3 regions of the Klebsiella sp. WP3-W18-ESBL-02 genome follow, and region 3 is predicted to be linked to each of the others. Evidence: predicted binding sites of a transcription regulator. Region 3 holds the regulator's gene; each other region holds the start of a gene.
The links. The regulator CRP, encoded in region 3, controls carbon source genes, mostly activating them, when cyclic AMP is high. The targets are predictions, from matches to a motif close to ATGTGANNNNNNTCACAT.

Region 1: a site for CRP is predicted at 2,259-2,276, ahead of H7R56_RS04765 (acetyl-CoA C-acetyltransferase). Genes of this name have one in related genera too.
Region 2: a site for CRP is predicted at 1,855-1,872, ahead of psiE (phosphate-starvation-inducible protein PsiE). Genes of this name have one in related genera too.

The regions. Positions count from the first base shown of each region.
Region 1 is NZ_AP021972.1:975,070-979,713, forward strand. It holds gene H7R56_RS04750 (amino acid permease) at 1-700, opposite strand, end outside; gene H7R56_RS04755 (multidrug/biocide efflux PACE transporter) at 812-1,273, opposite strand; gene H7R56_RS04760 (LysR family transcriptional regulator) at 1,368-2,237, shown strand; gene H7R56_RS04765 (acetyl-CoA C-acetyltransferase) at 2,349-3,536, shown strand; gene H7R56_RS04770 (oligogalacturonate-specific porin KdgM family protein) at 4,014-4,644, shown strand, end outside.
Region 2 is NZ_AP021972.1:4,775,890-4,780,533, forward strand. It holds gene malF (maltose ABC transporter permease MalF) at 1-314, shown strand, start outside; gene malG (maltose ABC transporter permease MalG) at 329-1,219, shown strand; gene psiE (phosphate-starvation-inducible protein PsiE) at 1,398-1,808, opposite strand; gene H7R56_RS22930 (L-cysteine desulfidase family protein) at 2,098-3,417, shown strand; gene H7R56_RS22935 (YjbH domain-containing protein) at 3,434-4,644, opposite strand, start outside.
Region 3 is NZ_AP021972.1:468,507-473,150, forward strand. It holds gene argD (bifunctional acetylornithine/succinyldiaminopimelate transaminase) at 1-124, shown strand, start outside; gene H7R56_RS02210 (YccS/YhfK family putative transporter) at 117-2,192, opposite strand; gene crp (cAMP-activated global transcriptional regulator CRP) at 2,244-2,876, opposite strand; gene H7R56_RS02220 (OsmC family protein) at 3,181-3,585, shown strand; gene H7R56_RS02225 (phosphoribulokinase) at 3,702-4,565, opposite strand; gene H7R56_RS02230 (YheU family protein) at 4,623-4,644, opposite strand, start outside.

The DNA.
Region 1 (4,644 bases), 510 kb from region 3:
TGATTTTTTTGCATTTACCCATGGCCTGCTCGCCGTATTTCTCTCGCCTGTCGATGGCGAAGGTCGAAATAATCGGCGTATGGCTAAAAGCGAAAACCATCACGGGAATGGAAAGCCACACCTGGTGTAACGTATGGGTGTTGACCTCCATCTGCGTCGTCAGCAGCGAAGGCTGCCAGCTGCCGGTCAGGTATACGGACAGGAACAGGAAGTAGGCGATCAGCGGGAATACCAGCATTCCCATCACCTTGATGGTGGTCTGGCGACCGGTCAGGAAAATCAGGTTCAGCAGCACGACCACGCCCAGGCTGATGAGCGCGCGCAGCGGCAAATCAACCGGCCGATAGCGGGAGAGCTGTTCCGCTAGTGAGTTGGTAATGGCAACCGCATAGATCAACACCACCACGAAGAACGCAATAAAGTAGAGCGCGGTGATCAGGCTGCCGATCTTTTTCCCATAGTAATGGGTGACGGCACCGGTGATACCCACGCTAGCCGGCGTGTTAGCGGAGAGGATGAACTGGCATAAAGCGCGATGCGGCCAGTACGTTAATGGCCAGGCAACCAGCGCGGTGATGAACAGCACAACCGCGCCGGCGGCGCCCAGCTGGATGGGCAGGAAAAGGGTTCCCGCCCCGACGGCAGTGCCATATAAGGCAAAGCTCCATAGAGTCTCTTCTTTAGACCAGATTTTAGACATTATTCGAATGTATCAACCATAAAACCAAAAAAATGGCGGATAATTTACCATAATTAGCTTTTCGTGTGGCTGAACATTTCCAGGCCGACGGCTATCGGCCTGAAAAGAGGATTAATTTTGTGCGTAGAGATTCTGCTGGCGACGCTTCATGATGCGATCGCGCAGGGTGTCGTACGCCCAGTTGTAGAGCATGGTGTAGGGCAGGAAGAACAGGAAGAAACCGATCTCCAGCGTCAGCGCCTGGAGCAGCGTGACGCCGAGCACGAACGAGACAATGCTGACGCCGATAACAATAAACCCACACTCGAAGCCTAAAGCGTGCAGGGCTCGGACTTTTGCCGTGCGCTTCACGCGGGTGACGGGCCACAGGCGATCGAAGACGGCGTTATAAATGATGTTCCACACCATGGCGGTGGTGGCGAGAATAATCGTCAGCCCGCCCATTTCCAGCACCGAACGCTGCATCAGCCATGCGGCGGTGGGCGCAAGGATCGCGGTGGCGATGCCTTCAAAGCAAACGGCATGAAAAATACGCTCCGGGAGTTTTCTGCGATGTAATAAATCTTGCTGCATGTGATGACCTTTGTTTTATGGAATACGGTTGTGCGCATTTTATGGAGAAATGTGATAAGTAAAAGATAGAATCCATCGATAAAGTAGATACTTCATGCGCTATTCCCCCGAAGCACTGACCGCGTTTGTTGAAACCGTTTCCTGCGGCTCGTTTTCGGCCGCTGCCCGTCGACTGCGCAAGAGCCAATCGACGGTCAGTACGGCCATCGCCCACCTGGAGGTGGATCTTGGCGTCACGCTTTTCGATCGCTCCGCGCGTCAGCCGGTACTGACGGTGGAAGGCCAGCGGGTATTAAGCTATGTTCAGGCCATTCTGGCTGCCAGCGAACGGCTCGATGAGTTGGCCGTGTCGCTGAGTGGTGAAACCGAGGCACGGCTGGCGTTTGTGCTCTCCGATACGCTGCATCCTGACGTGCTGGAAGATCTTCTGGCGCAGTTCGACCTGCGGTTTCCGCATACGGAGTTTGAGTGCCTGGTGGGTGAAGACGACGATGTGGTCGATCTGTTGCAAAAAGGCCGCGCGCAGGTGGGGCTGATTGAGGCGCGCGACGACTATCCCACCGACATTGGCCATACTCGCCTGCCGATGCGCACGCATATGGCGATTTACGTTGCGCCGGGGCACCCGCTGGCCGCGCAGTCGAAAGTGGAATGGGAGCAGCTGCGAACCTGGCGCGAGCTCCGGCTGAATACTTATCTGGAAAATCGCGCCACGCCCGCGCGCGGCCCGGTGTGGTCGGCACCAAACTACCTGATGCTGCTGAGCATGGCGGCGCAGGGGTTAGGCTGGTGTGCGCTGCCCTGCGCGCTGGTAGAGGAGTTTTCTCGATCGGCGGAGCTGAAGATGCTGGATATTGCGGGCTGGCCGATGGCGGTTTCTATCGATCTGCTGTGGCATAAAGAAGCCCCGCTGGGCGCTGCCGGAAGCTGGCTGCGGCAGTATCTACAGCAGGCGTCGGCGTAACGCGGATGAGATGAATTTCCTTTGTGATAAAACTCACTTTTTTTAAACAATTGCGAAAATATTTGATAACAATCATCTACTATACGCAGGTTATTTTGCGCTGAGGTCAAGATGAAAGATGTCGTTATCGTAGGTGCAGTCCGTACGCCCATCGGCTGTTTTCAGGGGGCGCTTGCTCGCCATTCTGCCGTCGAACTGGGTAGCCTGGTGATCAACGCGTTGGTGGAACGCAGCGGTATTTCCGCCGCGTCGATCGATGAGGTGATTATTGGTCAGGTTTTGACCGCAGGAACCGGGCAAAATCCGGCGCGACAGTCTGCGATAAAAGGCGGTCTGCCGAATACCGTCTCGGCCATTACCATCAACGACGTCTGCGGTTCTGGGCTGAAGGCGCTGCATCTGGCGACCCAGGCGATTCAGTGCGGTGAAGCAGATGTGGTGATTGCCGGCGGACAGGAGAACATGAGCCGCGCGCCGCACGTGCTGACCGACAGCCGCACCGGCGCGCAGCTTGGCAACAGTCAACTGATTGATAGCCTGGTTCACGACGGCCTGTGGGACGCTTTTAACGACTACCACATGGGGGTCACGGCGGAAAATCTGGCGCGTGAATACGGTATTAGCCGCGAGCAGCAGGATGCATGGGCGCTTAGCTCGCAGCACAAAGCGCGTAAGGCCATTGATTCAGGCCGCTTTCGTGATGAAATTGTGCCGGTGATTAACCCGCTGCCGGACGGCGGCAGGCAGGTTGTCGATACCGATGAACAGCCGCAAACGGATGCCAGCGCCGAAGCGTTGGCGCGTTTAAGCCCTTCCTTCGACCACGCCGGTTCGGTTACAGCGGGGAACGCGTCATCCATTAATGACGGCGCGGCGGCAGTGCTGATGATGAGCGAAAGCAAAGCGCTTGAACTGGGGCTGCCGATTCTGGCGCGCATCCGCGCCTTTGCCAGCGTGGGCGTCGATCCGGCGCTGATGGGGATTGCTCCGGTGTATGCCACGCGCCGTTGTCTGGAGCGCGTCGGGTGGCAGTTGAATGATGTCGACCTGATTGAGGCTAACGAGGCGTTTGCCGCCCAGGCGATTTCGGTGGGTAAAATGCTGGAATGGAACGCGCAGAAGGTCAATGTGAACGGTGGGGCAATTGCGCTCGGGCATCCTATCGGTGCATCTGGCTGCCGTATTCTTGTTTCTCTGGTGCATGAGATGATTAAGCGTGATGCCCGTAAAGGGCTGGCGACGCTGTGTATCGGTGGCGGTCAGGGTGTGGCGCTCGCCGTTGAGCGCGATATTCAGTAAGTTATCTTTAGTTTCCCTCATATTTTTTCTTTTCAGAAAGACCTCATTTGAGGTCTTTTTTGTTTATTCCCGCCGAACTGCCAGACAATAAACGTGTTTTTGTCTAGTTCTCTTCTTTGGCGTTTTATTCATATTTGTTTCAGATGTAAGCATTGTGAATCAGTTCATCCTTAGCATGGATATAAGTAGAAAATTGAATATTTCGCCTGCTAAAAATAACTCACGTTATTAGTTTTGTGATAACTATCTGTTATTTAAGTAAAATATTGAAAATTTAATTCAGTTTAAATAAATCTTTGTGATCTAAGTTTTATTTTTTAAGGGTTATGTAGGTTTTTTATTGAGCTTTATCACGTCCTCTTTGTGCCAGTTTTTCTGAAACAAATAATTACGATCTTGATCACTAAAATAGATATTTGGAAAAAATAAAATCCAATTCCATAAAAAAGAAACATAATTTCAATTGAGGGATGGCAAATGCTTAAGAAAACTCTGGCCCTGGCTGTATTATCCGGTATGTCTTTCGCCGCATCGGCGGTCACCGTTGACCTGCGTCATGAATATATTGACAGCGGTTCCAACGCCGACCGCGTTGCGGTATCTCATCGTTTTGATAACGGTCTTGGTTTTGGTGTTGAAGCGAAGTGGAAGACCGGTGGTGATACTGATAAACAGGACCGCCCGTTCAACGAAATCGTGGGTAATGGTCACGAAGAGTCCATTAACTGGCGCTGGAAAGTGACCAATAATTTTGCCCTGAACCCGGGCTTTAACATCGAAAGTAAAGATAGCTTCTCTATCTACAAACCTTATCTGCATGCGCAGTACAGCTTCGACAGCGGTTTCTATGTCGCTGCGCGTTACCGCTACGAATATACGCGCGTTCCGGCAACGTCAAGCAACGGCGGCGTGGATGATAAAGTCAACAAACTCGATACCTGGGTGGGTTGGGCGATGGGTGACTGGCGCGTCGAGCTGAACTACGTTTATGCGCGCAGTACTGAGGCTGATGCTCAGCATAAGAGCCTGTACCGCAACAATAACAAACCATACAGCAACGAATACAACGCCAAGATGGCCTACAAGTGGGATAAAAACTGGTCACCGT
Region 2 (4,644 bases), 850 kb from region 3:
TCCAGAACTTCTTTAAAATTACGTTCCCGATGCTGATTAAGCCGCTGACGCCGCTGATGATTGCCAGCTTCGCCTTTAACTTTAACAACTTCGTGCTGATTCAGCTGTTGACCAACGGCGGTCCGGATAGACTCGGCACCACCACACCGGCCGGCTATACCGACCTGCTCGTGAGCTACACCTACCGTATCGCCTTCGAAGGCGGCGGCGGTCAGGACTTCGGCCTGGCGGCGGCGATTGCCACGCTGATCTTCTTGCTGGTAGGGGCACTGGCTATCGTGAACCTGAAAGCCACGCGCATGAAGTTTGATTAAGGGAGACAACGAACATGGCTATGGTACAACCCAAATCTCAGAAACTGCGTCTCTTTACCACGCACCTGCTGCTGCTGATTTTCATCGCGGCGATTATGTTCCCGCTGCTGATGGTTATTGCTATCTCGCTGCGCGAAGGGAACTTCGCCACCGGCAGCCTGATCCCGGAAAAAATCTCCTGGGAGCACTGGAAGCTGGCGCTGGGCTTCAGCGTTGAGCACGCCGACGGTCGCGTCACGCCGCCACCGTTCCCGGTGCTGCTGTGGCTGTGGAACTCGGTGAAAATCGCCGGCATCACCGCCATCGGTATCGTGACGCTGTCCACGACCTGCGCCTACGCCTTTGCCCGTATGCGCTTCCCGGGCAAAGCGACGCTGCTGAAAGGCATGCTGATTTTCCAGATGTTCCCGGCGGTGCTGTCGCTGGTTGCCCTGTACGCGTTGTTTGACCGTCTGGGTCAGTACATTCCGTTTATCGGTCTGAACACCCACGGTGGCGTGATCTTCGCCTACCTCGGCGGTATTGCGCTGCACGTGTGGACGATTAAAGGCTATTTCGAAACGATCGACAGTTCGCTGGAAGAAGCGGCCTCACTGGACGGCGCGACGCCGTGGCAGGCTTTCCGCCTGGTACTGCTGCCGCTCTCCGTACCTATTCTGGCGGTGGTGTTTATCCTGTCGTTTATCGCCGCCATTACCGAAGTACCGGTTGCATCGCTCTTGCTGCGTGATGTGAACAGCTACACCCTGGCCGTGGGTATGCAGCAATACCTCAACCCACAAAACTATCTGTGGGGCGACTTTGCCGCAGCGGCTGTCCTTTCCGCCATCCCTATTACCGTCGTCTTCCTGCTCGCGCAGCGTTGGCTGGTAAACGGCCTCACGGCCGGCGGCGTGAAGGGCTAAGTTTCATCGTTAATGCCACTGTTATCATCCTCAACTTGTACGAACCCTAACTTGTGACTGTTTGGCGCTCTTCGGAGCGCCTCTTTTTTTACCTGTCTATCGGAAGCTGGTCGGATACTTCAACGCCCCCATCCGGCAACCTGCGCGATATTGCCCGATGGCGCTGCGCTTATCAGGCCTACTCGCGTTTGAGGCGCTTCGAGTTACACAACCACAGCGTAATCACCAGCAGCAGAATGGCGGCAGAATAAATCAGCACATCCAGCGGAGACTTATGGTCGACGATAATCAACCGCACAATCGCGGTGATGCCAATATAGACAAAATAGCGCAGGGGAAAATGGAAGCCTGACTGAAAGTACTTCACAATCAGCGCGATAAATTCGAAATAGAGGAAGTAGACCACCAGCCCCTCCACCAGTTCGTACTTGCTGGTGCGCTCCGGCGCAAACAGTACATCGGCCAGATGTACCGTCTCTTTACCAAGAAAAACAATCAGGATCAGACCCAGGCTGAGCAAGCCCAGGTTCAGGACGGTCTGCAAAATTGTGGAGATAAACTCTACGCGTGGGCGAGTCAGTGACGTCATAGCAAGCACCTCTTTCGCTGGGCCGAGATCTTTGTATAGCGCAAAAGTGTGATCCAGATCTAGTTTTTCTGGTCAACTTTTCACCGCCATGCGGCCCGTCGTATCCGGTTATTCAAGCCCGGATCGGGTATCTGAGGCGGTACCTTGGTGCATTTTTGCGTGATAAACGGCTTAAAGAGAATAATTTTCTTTATATTGCCTCTGACAAGGAAAAATAGAGTAAGTTTTTCCTCATAAAAGCACCTAAATTAACCTTATAAATAACAGGTTTATTTGGGGGCATCACCGCATGCGTTACGTCTCTCCTTCCCTTTTTATCCAGTGGCTCAAGCAAGAAGTTACGCCTGCATTAGGCTGCACCGAACCGGTGGCTATCGCATTTACCGCAGCCTATGCCGCCCGCTATCTGCCCGGCCCCTGCGAGCGCATCAGCGGATTTATTTCCGCCAATCTGTATAAAAACGCCATGGGCGTCACCATTCCTGGCACGACCGTTTCGGGCGTAAGCCTGGCCGCCGCCATTGGCGCCTTTGGCGGTCATGCTGATAAAGGCTTACGTGCGCTGGAAGGGATTACCGAGCACCACGTTGAATTAGCCAACGCGTTAATCAACACAGGCAACGTCACGATTAACGTGGAGGACACGTCCGATTTTATTCACCTCGACCTGACGCTGTTCGCCGCCGGGCAGTCCTGCCGCGTGGTGGTCAAAGGCACCCACACGAACGTGGTGGCGCTCTATCTGAACGATGAACCGCTGACGCTGGAACAGCCTGACGAGAAGGCCGCGAACCATCACGCGCTGCCAACCTTCAGCCTGCGGGACGCGTTCGATTTTATTACCGCAGCACCCGCGGAAGAGATCGCGTTTATCCTCGAAGCAGGCCGCCTGAACTCGGCGCTGTCGCAGGAAGGTAAACGCAAAAAATACGGTCTGAATATTAACGGCGCGTTCGCCGATGCGGTAAATAAAGGGCTGATGAGCAACGATCTGATGAGCAAAGTGATCATTGATACCGTTGCCGCCTCCGATGCCCGCATGGGCGGCGCACCGGTCATTGCGATGTCTAACTTCGGCTCCGGCAACCAGGGGATAACCGCGACGATGCCAGTCGTGACCGTCGCAAACCATCTCAATGCCGATGAAGACACTCTGGCGCGCGCGCTGGCCCTATCGCACCTGACGGCCATCTCCATCCACTCGCGCTATACCCGTCTGTCCGCGCTTTGCGCCGCCTCGACGGCGGCCATGGGCTCGGCGGCAGGCATGGCCTGGCTGTTCACCCGCGATCCCGATGTCATCAACGCCGCGATTACCAACATGGTTAGCGACATTACCGGCATGATTTGCGACGGCGCGTCTAATAGCTGTGCGATGAAAGTGTCTTCGGTGGTTTCCAGCGCCTTCAAAGCGGTGCTGATGGCAATGCAGAACAGCTGCGCCAGCGCTAACGACGGCATTGTATGCCGCGACGTAGAGCAAACCATCAATAATTTGTGCCGGCTGGTGGTTCACCCGATGACGCATACCGACAAAGAGATTATCAGCATTATGGTGGACAAGTCGTTTCCACGCGACGCCGTGCTCGTCGACAGCGTCGCGCATTGAACCCACGAGGCAGTCGTCAGCGGAAGTTCTGGCTCTTATCGCCGGTCATGTTGTACAGCTCGAACTGACGTCCCAGCATCTGACCACCGTCGCGCGTCAGCGGCGTCCAGCCAACAACCGCGCGGCTGCGGGTTGGGCCGGAGGTGAAGAGATCCATCGGGATATTCACATAGACCCCTTTGGTGAACTGCCCTTCGCCATACTCATCCGCAGAGACGTTGGTAATGGTGGCGTATGCGCCAACCACAATGCCGCTGTCGAAGTGTTTCGAGATATCCAGCGTGCCGCCTTTATCTCCCGCCAGATACTGCCCGACGCTGGCTTTCACCAGCACATCCTGAGCAAACGACGGCGTCCAGTAGGCGGTCAGGTGCCCGGTCTTCACGCTGTAGTCGGTAAACTTCATCATGTCCTGCGCGCTGCGCCAGTCACGCTGCTTCACGTAGTTGGCGTTCAGGCCAAAGGCCCAGTTGCTGTCCACCGGACGATAGAGCACTTCCGCCCCCGCGCCGCCGTACATGGTTTCCAGATAGCCGCCGTAGACCTGGCCGTAGAAATCATTGCCCAGATACTGGAAGTAGTTGGCCTGCAGGTTATTCACGTAGACATCGTTTTCCACGTATTCGCGGATGTGCGTACGCACGCGCGGCAGCGCCGAATCCTTCGGCGGGTTGGTGTAATTAAACTTGCCGTAGTTATTGGCGAGGTTAGCGAACAGGCTACCGCTGGTCAGCAGGTGGTCAGTCACCCACCAGTCAGCCGAGCCCATGACGCCGACCTGGTACATATAGAAACTTTCCGGCCCGCCGATCGACTGGCTCAGCACCGGATCGATATGGAAATCAAAGCGCGATTTGTCGATATACCAGCCCTGCTCGGTTTTATCCGGCACGATCGGCGCGACGCGTTTTTGCACCAGCGGCGTCTCCTGCCCCAGCGGCTCCCCGGCGAGATGCCGTTGCAGGCTTGCTACATCGGTTTCCGTGGTCACTTCCGGCAGATTCAGCCGCGTCTCGGTAATGCGGATCGTGCGGATCCCTTCCGGAAGATCGTTGGCGATGATCCGATTGGCGCGTTCGATCCCTTCCCGCGAATCACGATACTTCACCTGCTCACCGGTGACGTACAGCGTGTCGCCCTGCACCTGAATTTTCGGCGCCGCAAAGCCCGCGTTGTACTTAAGCTGGGTCAACTGGTTTGCCACTACCGAATGCTGGAGGATAGGGT
Region 3 (4,644 bases):
CGTGATGGTGCTGAATGCGGGCCCGGACGTGATGCGCTTTGCGCCATCTCTGGTGGTGGAAGAACAGGATATCGACGACGGTATGCAGCGCTTTGCACAAGCCGTGGCAGCATTGATCAGCTAGACTGCCGTTTCAACCAGCCGCCGTGCCGCGGGCGCTGGCGCCAGGCCACCGACGAGATGGTGTGCATGGTGCTTAAGTGCCCTAAAATACGCTGGAGATGCTGTTCCATGGTGCTCAACGGCCCGTGGGACAGCGCGTCCGGCGCTTCCATAATGTTCACCTCGCCGCTGCTTCCCGCCTCATCGTATTCCAGACGCTGCTGACAGCGCTGGAGCGCGATTTCACACGACTCCAGATAGCGTTGGGCCAGATCCGGCGTCAGCATGTTGTGCTCGCGTGCCAGGGTCGTCATGGCGTTGATGTGCTCGACGATAAACTGGCTGTGGGTGACCCACAGCTTCATGTCTTCGAGATAGCGAGAGTTAAATCCCGGTTCCTGCATGGCCTGGTTGAGGGTGTTGTACAGCGTATTGTGCGCCTGGTTGACGCGCATGCGCTGATAGGCAAGCTTAGGCGCCTGCGGGTCGGGGCTGAGGATCAGACGAATGGCCTCCTGGTCAGCCTCCAGCGCCGCCTGAGCGTTCTGACGCAGCTGGCCGCTCTGCCACTGCGGCCACAGCCAGATCATCCCACCAAAGGCAATCAGGCAGCCGATCAGGGTGTCGATAAAGCGGGCGATAATAAACTCTTCGCCGTTGAGCGTCAGAAGCTGCAAGGTATACACCGCCGTAATCGTGAAGCCCACGGTGGCCCAGCCGTAGCTGCGGCGAATAATCAAGTAGCTTACCAGCGTCACGATCAGCATCCCAGCCAGCGCCCACCCTTGTGGCGTGTGGAAGTGTAGGGCGATAGCGGCGATGACCAGCCCGGCCAGAGTCCCTGCCGCACGATGGAAAATCCTTACGCGCGTAGCGCCGTAGCCGTTTTGCGTGACCAGCAGGACCGTCATCAGGATCCAGTAGGGTTTCGGCAGATGCAGCGCCATCCCCATCAGGCTGGCAATGCTTAACATGACGCTGAGGCGTGCGGCGTTGCGCAGCGCGGGCGACTTCAGCGACAGATAGCTTTTTAACGCCGGGATGAGCGGCAGGCGGCGCTCTTTGTCGGCCATCAGATTACGTGGGTAAAGTGGGCGCTGGCTACGCAGTACGCGGGCAATACGGCTGAAGTGCCAGGCGCAAAACTGGCCGACCGGGTTATCCGGATGCTGGCGGGCAATTTTATCCAGCGCGCCAATCTGTTTGTCCATCGTGAAGCGCGTGGGGTAGCGATGATAGAGAAGATCGTCCGCCAGCACGCGCAGGCGCGCGGAAACGGTCTGCGCGTTCCAGCGGATCACCGCTTCGGCGTGGCTTTGTTCAACCAGCTTCTGGACCTCTTCCGGCTGGTGCAGGCTAACGGAGATATGTTCCTGCAAATCCAGCCCCATCTGGAAAGCACGCAGCAGCCGCTTGTAGTCGTTATGTTGGTTAGCAGCCAGCATATGCAGCTGCTGGTAGCACTGGGAAATGAGATCCACCACCTTTTGCTGGCGAGTGAGCAGTGGCGGGAGTGCGCTGCTGGGGTCGGTATGCTGCGTCAGCAGACTATATTTTGCTTCGCAATAGTCGGCCAACTGACGGTAGAGCAGGCTTAACGATTCACGCAGCGGCTGTTCGCGCCATATCCAGAACCACCACCAGTTGAATAATCCGTACCACAGGGTGCCCAGCGCGTAGATGAGCAGCGGCTGCCAGATGGGCATATTGCCGGCCAGGCTGAGCGTAAAAATGGCGGCGATCAGCGAGGCGGGCAGTAGCCGCCCGTGCAGCGCGCTGATCTCCGCCGTTACGCCCAGCAGCAGCGCTAGCCCGCTCAGGATCAGCGGCAGGGGAACGTCGCGCGCCAGCAGCAGCTGCACGGCAAGGCTGCACCCGGCAAACAGGCTGCCGCCGATAATCAGGCGTTTGAAAAAGCGCTTATGTGGGGTGTCGAGACCGGCGATGTTGCAGCAGGCGGGCACCAGCGAGAACAGCAGGCCCTGCTGAAGATGGCCGAAAAGCAGGCCAATAGCCACGGGCAAACACAGCACCAGCGTTTGCCGTAGTGCATAGTTGATTTCTGGGTGGTAAATCAGCCTGCGCCACATAGGGGAAAACAAAAGCGGCGTATTGCCTGGCAATACGCCGTTTAGGCTGGATTAGCGGGTACCGTAAACGACAATGGTTTTGCCGTGTGCGGAGATCAGGTTTTGATCTTCCAGCATCTTCAGGATACGGCCCACGGTTTCACGGGAGCAGCCCACGATCTGACCGATTTCCTGACGGGTAATTTTGATCTGCATGCCGTCCGGGTGGGTCATCGCATCCGGCTGTTTGGCCAGGTTCAGCAGAGTCTGCGCGATACGACCCGTCACATCGAGGAACGCCAGGTTGCCGACTTTCTCAGAGGTAACCTGCAGACGACGCGCCATTTGCGAAGAGAGACGCATCAGAATGTCCGGGTTAACCTGGATCAGCTGACGGAATTTTTTATAAGAGATTTCAGCCACTTCACAAGCGGTTTTTGCCCGTACCCACGCGCTGCGTTCCTGGCCTTCTTCAAACAGGCCTAACTCGCCGATAAAATCGCCCTGGTTGAGGTAAGAGAGGATCATCTCTTTGCCTTCTTCGTCCTTGATGAGAACTGCCACTGAGCCTTTTACGATGTAATACAGCGTCTCTGCTTTTTCACCCTGGTGAATCAGCGTGCTCTTCGAGGGGTACTTATGAATATGGCAATGAGACAAGAACCATTCGAGAGTCGGGTCTGTTTGCGGTTTGCCAAGCACCATGCGCGGTTATCCTCTGTTATAAGCTCTTCCCGGCGGCAAAAACCTGACGGCCACCGGTTGCAATAGTATCCTTCCCGTTACCTGGGAAGTCGGCTGTCGAGTTACGCCGCAGCCTGTAATGTGATGTCCTCTGCATACATGCAGTACGTTTATGTATTACCGTAGCATCCTGACTGTTTTAGCATAGCTTTCGCCGTGTGTCTCCTGGTGTCTCGCTTCAGCATGACGGCGATCGCCTTCCATTGCGAGAATTGTTATGTGCGCGTAATCTGAGAAGAATATTGCAACCTCGGAGTTAAAAATTATGCAAGCGCGTGTGAAATGGGTTGAAGGGTTAACCTTCCTTGGCGAGTCCGCTTCCGGCCACCAGATTCTGATGGACGGCAACTCTGGCGATAAAGCGCCAAGCCCGATGGAAGTCGTGCTGATGGCCGCTGGTGGCTGTAGTGCTATCGACGTGGTGTCTATTCTGCAAAAGGGCCGTAATGACGTCACCGATTGTGAAGTGAAGCTGACGTCCGAGCGCCGTGAAGAAGCGCCGCGACTGTTTACCCATATTAATCTGCACTTCATTGTCACCGGTAAAGCGCTGAAGGATGCGGCGGTATCTCGTGCGGTCGATCTGTCGGCGGAGAAATACTGTTCGGTTGCGTTGATGCTCGAAAAAGCGGTGAATATCACCCACTCTTACGAAGTGATTGAGGGGTAAACCCTTAACAAGGGCGTATGCCGTGCGACTGTCGGGTGGCGGCTACGCCTTACCCGACCTACTCGTTTCGCAATATCCTGTAGGCCTGATAAGCGAAGCACCATCAGGCTTAAGGTTTAGTTGCGGCCTTCCATTAAACGCTGCACCAGCGGCGTCATAATCAATTCCATTGCCAGCCCCATCTTCCCGCCGGGAACGACCAGCGTATTCATATGCGAAATAAACGATCCCTGAAGCATGGCCAGCAGCCACGGATAGTCGATGTTTTTAAGATTACGGAAGTGAATCACCACAAAGCTCTCGTCCAGCGATGGAATACTTTTCGCGGCGAAGGGGTTAGACGTGTCGACCGTGGGCACGCGCTGGAAGTTGATGTGTGTGCGTGAAAACTGCGGGGTGATGTAGTTGATGTAGTCTTCCATTGAGCGCACCACCGAGTCCATGACCGCTTCGCGCGAGTGGCCGCGTTCGCTGGTGTCGCGAATCATCTTCTGGATCCACTCAAGGTTTACGATCGGCACCACGCCGACCAGCAGATCCACGTGGCGGGCCACGTCGTGCTGCGGCGTCACCACGCCGCCGTGGAGCCCTTCGTAGAATAGCACGTCGGTAGGCTCCGGCAGGGGCTGCCAGGGTGTGAACGTGCCGGGCACCTGGTTCCACGGTACCGCTTCGTCGTAGGTGTGCAGGTATTTGCGCGACTTCCCTTTACCGGTCAGGCCGTAATCGCGAAAAGTCTGTTCCAGCAGACCAAAGTCATTGGCATCCGGACCGAAGTAGCTGATATGGCGGCCCAGATCGCGGGCCTTGCGGATCGCCATGTCCATTTCCGGGCGTGTATAGCGGTGGAAGCTGTCACCTTCGACCTCGGCGGATCGCAGGTTAAGCTGGGCGAAGATTTTACGGAATGCGAGGCTGGTGGTGGTCGTACCCGCTCCGCTGGAGCCGGTAACGGCAATAACCGGGTGTTTGGCAGACATGCGAATAACTCCCTGAATACGTGACAGCAAGCAGCGTGCTTCCTGTCACTAGTATAGTTAACCGCGGAATTGGTTACGG